Posidoniimonas corsicana: one gene and its partner. The protein of the gene in region 2 interacts with the protein of the main gene of each other region in a pairwise test. Links are inferred from orthologs where the notes say so. Each region holds a gene or a part of one and is shown on either strand. Other genes may lie near its edges.

Evidence for each region.
Region 1: the proteins of eno (region 2) and rpe interact in binary tests that used the Escherichia coli proteins (3 or more experiments, as listed by UniProt). The link is inferred for Posidoniimonas corsicana from one-to-one orthologs.

Annotation. Positions count from the first base shown.
Region 1 is NZ_SIHJ01000001.1:3,937,243-3,940,514, forward strand. Bases 307-3,250 are described here. They hold rpe (ribulose-phosphate 3-epimerase), read left to right. Parts: upstream 307-1,395; coding sequence 1,396-2,106; downstream 2,107-3,250. Other genes in these bases: KOR34_RS15160 (SLC13 family permease), read right to left, coding at 307-328; scpB (SMC-Scp complex subunit ScpB), read left to right, coding at 436-1,083; KOR34_RS15175 (histidine phosphatase family protein), read left to right, coding at 2,130-2,708; accD (acetyl-CoA carboxylase, carboxyltransferase subunit beta), read left to right, coding at 2,804-3,250. In the rest of the region: more of KOR34_RS15160, read right to left, coding at 1-306; more of accD, read left to right, coding at 3,251-3,272. UniProt on the Escherichia coli protein: Catalyzes the reversible epimerization of D-ribulose 5-phosphate to D-xylulose 5-phosphate.
Region 2 is NZ_SIHJ01000002.1:836,332-839,572, forward strand. What follows is about bases 287-3,225. They hold eno (phosphopyruvate hydratase), read left to right. Parts: upstream 287-1,083; coding sequence 1,084-2,367; downstream 2,368-3,225. Other genes in these bases: KOR34_RS19370 (serpin family protein), read right to left, coding at 287-866; KOR34_RS19380 (patatin-like phospholipase family protein), read left to right, coding at 2,589-3,119. Outside these bases: more of KOR34_RS19370, read right to left, coding at 1-286. UniProt on the Escherichia coli protein: Catalyzes the reversible conversion of 2-phosphoglycerate (2-PG) into phosphoenolpyruvate (PEP). It is essential for the degradation of carbohydrates via glycolysis.

The DNA of each region.
Region 1 (3,272 bases), on a different replicon or contig from region 2:
GCGAGCTGCCCCACGGCTCGATGAACATCTCCCAGTCCTTGGGGCCGGTGGCGAACACCCCGCCCGGGCGGCCGAGGATGGCGATCTCCAGCCCGATGGCCAGCAGGCTCACGGCGACCGCCGGGATCGCCTCGGTGACCCACAGCCCGGCCGACAGCACCAGGATGAACAATGCCCAGCGGCCGCCGTCGGTGAGGCCCTCGTGCTCGGGCCACACCGCCGCGGCCCAAGCAACCAGAGCGCAGGCGGCCATAGTGGTGATAGTCCACAGGTGCGAGGTCTCGAACAGCCCTAGGATCCGCCGGGCCTGGCGTCGTGTTTGTGGCATCATAATCGCCCATGCTAGCACTACACGATCTTGCCGCTAAGGAGGAAAGTCGCCTAACATCCGAGCCGCTCGGAAGTAGGCGCCGACGCACGAGATAGAGGAGTTCCGTGTCCCCAACCCCACAAACCGAAGCGCCGTCGCCGCTGTCGCTTCAGCGTCTGACCGCGGCGTTCGCGCAGATGCTCGGCGGCGCCTCCGATGCGCCGGACGAGGCGCCCGCGCCGCCGCCCAGCGCGGTCAGCCCGAAGGGCATCATCGAGGCGATCCTGTTTGTCGGCGCGGAGAACGGCCGGCCGCGCACCGCCGAGGAACTCGCGTCCGAGATGCGCGACGTCACGCCCGAGGAGGTCCGCACGGCGGTCGCCGAGCTGAACAACGAGTACCAGCGTGACGCCGCGCCGTACGAGATCGCCGACCGCGCGGAGGGCTTCCGCCTGCAACTGCGCGAGGACCTGCAGCGTGTGCGGGACAAGTTCTACGGGCGGGTGAAGGAGGTCCGGCTCTCGCCCAAGGCGCTGGAGGTGCTGTCGGTGGTGGCGTACCGACAGCCAACCACCGCCGCCGCGGTGGACAAACTGCGGGGCGTGTCGAGCGGGCCGCTGTTGTCGCAACTTGTGCGTCGGGGCCTGCTGCGACGCGAGCTGGCCGGGGAACCGGGCGGGCAGGGTCGGTACTTCACCACCGACAGGTTCCTGCAGTTCTTCCGGCTGGACAGCCTGGAGCAGCTGCCCCGCGCCGCCGAGCTGGACGACTAGCCGCCAGCCACCCATCCACCGCAACGCGAGCACTCAAAACAACTTAGGCCGAGCCCTCCGCCCTTCGCACCCGGCGGATGCGGGTTTGGCGCCAGTGGCGGGGCTTGATGCCCGGGGCGGTTCTTGGCACAAAGGGATGACCCAGGCCGCGACTCGCGGCCCTTTTTTTCGACCCGCGAGAACGCCCCAGCCGGCCCACCGGCGCCCCAACACGACCCTTCTTCGCGCCGCACAGGGGCGCAGCGTGCCGGAGACGGCTTGCCCGCACGCCGCCGCGACCGACCGCCCCCTCGCCCGCCCGCTCTCCAGGTCATGCCCAACTTTCGCAACAGAGAATCCGTCCGCGCCTCGCTGGGCAGCCGCTCGCCGGTGCTGATGCCGTCGCTGCTGGCGTGCGACTTCGCCAACCTCCAGCAGGAAATCCGGGACATCGAGGCCACCGGCGTCCACGGGCTGCACCTGGACGTGATGGACGGGCACTTCGTGCCGAACCTGTCGTTCGGGCTGCCGGTGATCGAGGCCATCCGCGCGGTGACAGACCTGCCGCTGGACGTGCACCTGATGATCGACAACCCGGCGGAGTACGCGGCCCGCTACCGGGACGCCGGCGCCGACTGCATTACGGTCCACGCCGAGGTGCTCGACGACCCGCGGCCGCTGCTCGATGAAATCCGCGAGTCCGGCGCCATGGCCGGCCTGTCGCTGAACCCGCCCACGCCGCTCGAGACGATCCTCCCCGCCCTGCCCCACTGCGACCTGGTGCTCGTGATGAGCGTGATGCCCGGATTCGGCGGGCAGGAGTTCGACCCGGTCGCCCTCGAGAAGCTGAGCCGCCTGCGCGACGACCCAGCCTGCGACGCGTTGCTCGAGGTCGACGGCGGTGTGAACCCGTCGACCATCGCCGACTGCGTGCGGGCGGGGGCCGACCTGCTGGTCGCGGGCACGGCGGTGTTTGGAGCGGACGACTACCAGCAACGCGTTGATTCGCTCAACCAGCTGGCCCGCTCGGGCCGCGACGGCTGAGCCGCCTCCTCAGGAAACCATGAATGCTCCGCATTCTGCTAATCACCCCCGGCGCCACCGAGTACGACCAGCAGGGCCGTGTCCAGGGCAACCTTGATATCCCGCTGTCGGCGGACGGGCGCGAGCAGGTGGCGAAGGTCATCGAACAGCTCGAGGGGTTCGAGCCCGAGGCGATCTACTCCAGCCCCTGCGAGTCCTGCGAGCAGACCGCCAAGCAGGTCGGCGCCGCGCTGGACGTGCGGCCCAAGACGCTGGACAAGCTGGCAAACCTGGACCACGGGCTGTGGCAGGGGATGCTGATCGAGGACGTCAAGACGAAGCAGCCCAAGGTGTTCCGCCAGTGGCGCGAGCAGCCGGAGACTGTCTGCCCGCCGCAGGGCGAGACCGTGCTGGCGGCCAAGAACCGCGTCTCGGAGGTTCTCCGGAAGGTGCTGAAGAAGCACAAGTCGCACGACTCGGTGGTGGTGGTCGCCCCCGAACCACTCGCCAGCGTGGTCCGCCACGTGCTGCGGCACGACGAGCTGACCGACTTCTGGGGCCGGCGGCCCGGCCAGGCAGGCTGGGAGGTGCTGGAGCCGATGGTCCCCCTGAAGGATGCGTAAATCCGCCCCCAGGCGGTCGGCCCCAGGGTCCCCCCGGTGGCATGGTGGCGCCCCGCGGGGATTGGTATGATAGGGGCCTGTCGGGCCTCAAGCCCATGTCCGCGATAGCACGTATTCGGCAGTCGATGCAACGGTCCCCCTCCATGGCGACAGGCGAAACCAACCCAAACGGCCCGCGAGAAAAGCGCGGCGTCCCCAGCGGGTTGTGGATTCGCTGCGGCGATTGCGGCGAGACCATCTTCCGCAAGACTGCCACGGAGCAGATGAATGTCTGCCCGATGTGCGGCCACCACATGTACCTCAGCGCGGCCGACCGCGTCCGGCACATGCTGGACGAGGGCACGTTTGAGGAGTGGGACGCCAACCTTATGCCCACCGACCCGCTGGGCTTCGCCGACAAGAAGCCCTACGCACAGCGGATTGTCGCCGAGCAGAAGCGGACCGGCCTCCGCGACGCGGCGCTCACCGGCGCCGGCATGATCCGCGCCCGCCGCGTGGCCTTCGGGGTCACCGACTCGGCGTTCATCATGGGCAGCATGGGCTCGGTGGTGGGCGAGCGGCTGA
Region 2 (3,241 bases):
TGGTAGCCGTCGTACTCGCCGTAGCGGAACCGCGAAGTCTGCCGCATCATCGGGGTTAGGCTCTGGGACCCGTCCGGGGCGTTGAACGGCAGATCCCGGGTGTTCTCCTCGACGAACGGGCGTTTCCAGTCGCCGTTGAAGTAGAGCGCGTTGGCGAGCGCCAGGCGGGTGTGCTGGGTGATTGACCCCGGCGGCAGCGGGTTCTTGATGCGGTCGTTGGTGGCGTCGGCCGCCCAGGCGTTGATGCGCCGCCGCGAGGCTTCCGGAGATTGGTAGAAGTCGAGCTGCTCGACCGGGGCCCGGTAGTCGTTGGTCAGGGTGTCGAGGAACCCCTGCTCGAGCGGCATGCCGTCCTGCACGAACACCCGGTTGGCGAGCCGCAGCTCGTAGCCCTCGCGGGGGTCGTTCAGGTCGTTGACCAGCCCGCCCAGGCCAAGGTGCGGGTTGTCCGCGCCGGCGGCGGCGTAGCCCAGCGCGTGCCGCATCTGCTCGGCGGTGCTCCCGCCGGCGCCGGCGTAAACCATCCCCAGGGCGGCCGATGCGCTGAGCGGCGAGAACAGCAGCCCCTCGTCCGGGCCTGCTCCCAGCGCGAGCTGCTTGTACAGGTTCAGGCCGAATCGGTTATTCGCCTCGGCGGCCGACAGGACGTCGGCGGTCAGGGGCGCCCGCTGGTGGGGCTCGATCGTCGACACCGGGCTGGGCCCCGGCTGCGGGACGACGCCGACCGGCGACTCACTCGGTTCCCACGGGACAAACGTTGTCGGATCCCACGGGAGCAACGGTGGCAGGGTGTCGTCGGCCAGGCCGAGGGCGGACGGCGTGCAGGCGGCGGCGACGAGCAGCAATCGCTGGCAGAGGCTGGGCATGGTGGAGTCGCGAAGGTGAGGAGGCGAAGCGGGGCACGCGGTCGGGTAGCGGCTCAATACAGCACTAGGCCGGTTTCTCGCCGGTGCGCAACGGGCTCTCGCCTGCCCGCTCGACAGCCGGGGAAAAGGCCCTAGAATGGCGATTCGGTTTGCGGCCCCGACCGCCGCTAATGGACCTTCAACCCCCACCTCCGCCCCCCTACCCCCCTCTCCAGCCATGAGCATGATCGTCGACATCCACGCCCGCCAAATCCTCGACAGCCGTGGCAACCCCACCGTGGAGGTGGACGTCACGCTGGAGGACGGCTCGATGGGCCGCGCGGCGGTTCCCTCCGGCGCCAGCACGGGCGCCCACGAGGCCCTTGAGATGCGCGACGGCGACAAGTCCGTCTACATGGGCAAGGGCGTCACGAAGGCGGTTGAGAACGTCAACGAGCAGATCGCCGACGAGCTCATCGGCATGGACGCGCTGGACCAGATTGCGGTCGACCAGCACATGCTCGACCTGGACGGCACCCCCAACAAGGCCAAGCTGGGCGCCAACGCCATCCTGGGCGTGTCGCTCGCCACGGCCCGCGCCGCGGCCAACTACAGCGGCCTGCCGCTGTTCCGCTACCTGGGCGGAAGCAACGCCCGGCTGCTGCCGGCGCCGATGATGAACATCCTCAACGGCGGGGAGCACGCGGACAACTCCGTGGACATCCAGGAGTTCATGGTGATGCCGCTGGGCTTCGACAACTTCAGCGAGGCGCTCCGCTGCGGCTGCGAGATCTTCCACAACCTGAAGAAGGTGCTCAGCGACAAGGGCCTCAACACCTCCGTGGGCGACGAGGGCGGCTTCGCCCCGAACCTGGGCGCCAACGCCGAGGCGTTCGACGTCATCCTGACCGCCATCGAGAAGGCCGGCTACAAGCCGGGCGAGCAGGTCTGGTTCGCCATGGACTGCGCCGCCACCGAGTTCTTCGACTCGAAGAAGGGCGTCTACACGATTGACGGCAAGGAGATCGACTCGGCCGGCATGGTCGACCTGCTGGCCAGCTGGGTCGACAAGTTCCCGATCTGCAGCATCGAGGACGGCTGCAGCGAGGACGACTGGGAAGGCTGGAAGATGCTGACCAACAAGATCGGCGACAAGTGCCAGCTGGTCGGCGACGACCTGTTCGTCACCAACGTCGAGCGGCTGGGCCGCGGCATCGACGAGGGCATCGGCAACAGCATCCTGATCAAGGTCAACCAGATCGGCTCGCTGACCGAGACCATCAACGCCATCCGCATGGCCGACCGCGCCGGCTACACCAGCGTGACCAGCCACCGCTCGGGCGAGACCGAGGACGCCACCATCGCCGACCTGGCCGTGGCCCTGTCGACCGGTCAGATCAAGACCGGCTCCGCCAGCCGCTCGGACCGCATGGCCAAGTACAACCAGCTGCTGCGGATCGAGGAGATCCTCGGCCCGGCGGCCGAGTACGGCGGCCCCGCCTTCGCCACGAAGCTGAAGTAGGCCTCCGCCGCTTGCAATCCACAACGCACAAAGCCCCGGGCGGATCGCCCGGGGCTTTTTCGTTTGGATGTGACGAACTGCAGTTGATGAGAGTGCAGGCCATGCCCCACTCATCTGCATCTAGTGTAGGTGGAATTCATCCATCATTACGCGCTAGTGACAACCCGCACCCCATGGCATAGGATACATTCGTCCACCACCCCACTTCCTGGAGTAAACGAATGACCTACAAAATCCTCAGTTTAGACGGTGGCGGGATCCGAGGCCTATTTCAAGCCGAGTTCCTACGCCACTTTGAGGATGCCGTTGGAAAACCGGTCAGAGAGTGCTTCGACATGGTGGCGGGCACGTCGACTGGATCCATCGTGACCATGGGGATCGTAAACGGTGTCGCGCTGTCTAAGATTTCGCAGGTCTTCAAGTCTGACGGGAAAGCCATTTTCAGGAAAGGTATTGAGGACCGTGTTCCTGTCTACAACCAAGTAGTCAGAAGAGGCCCAAAGTACGCAACTGAGCCACTGCGAAGAGCACTTTCAGGAGTTCTCGGCGATACGAAACTTTCGGACGCTAAATGCGACGTCGTGATTCCGTCGGTTTGTTTAAACGACTATCGCTGCAAGGTTTTTAGCAATTTGCACGATAGCGATCGTACTCTATCGACTGTAGATGTCGCACTCTCCAGTAGCGCCGCGCCTACATATTTCCCATCAGTACAACCACATGGTTCCTCGAGAACTTATGTAGCTCTGTAGAAAGCTTCTAGATGTTTAGAGGATCATGAGGTTGAGAGTGAGGGTCTTGAGGGCGGCTTCGCGTCGCTGCATGGGCTTTTTTCGTGCTCGCAGCTGGGGCCCGAGGAGGCGTTTGAGCATGC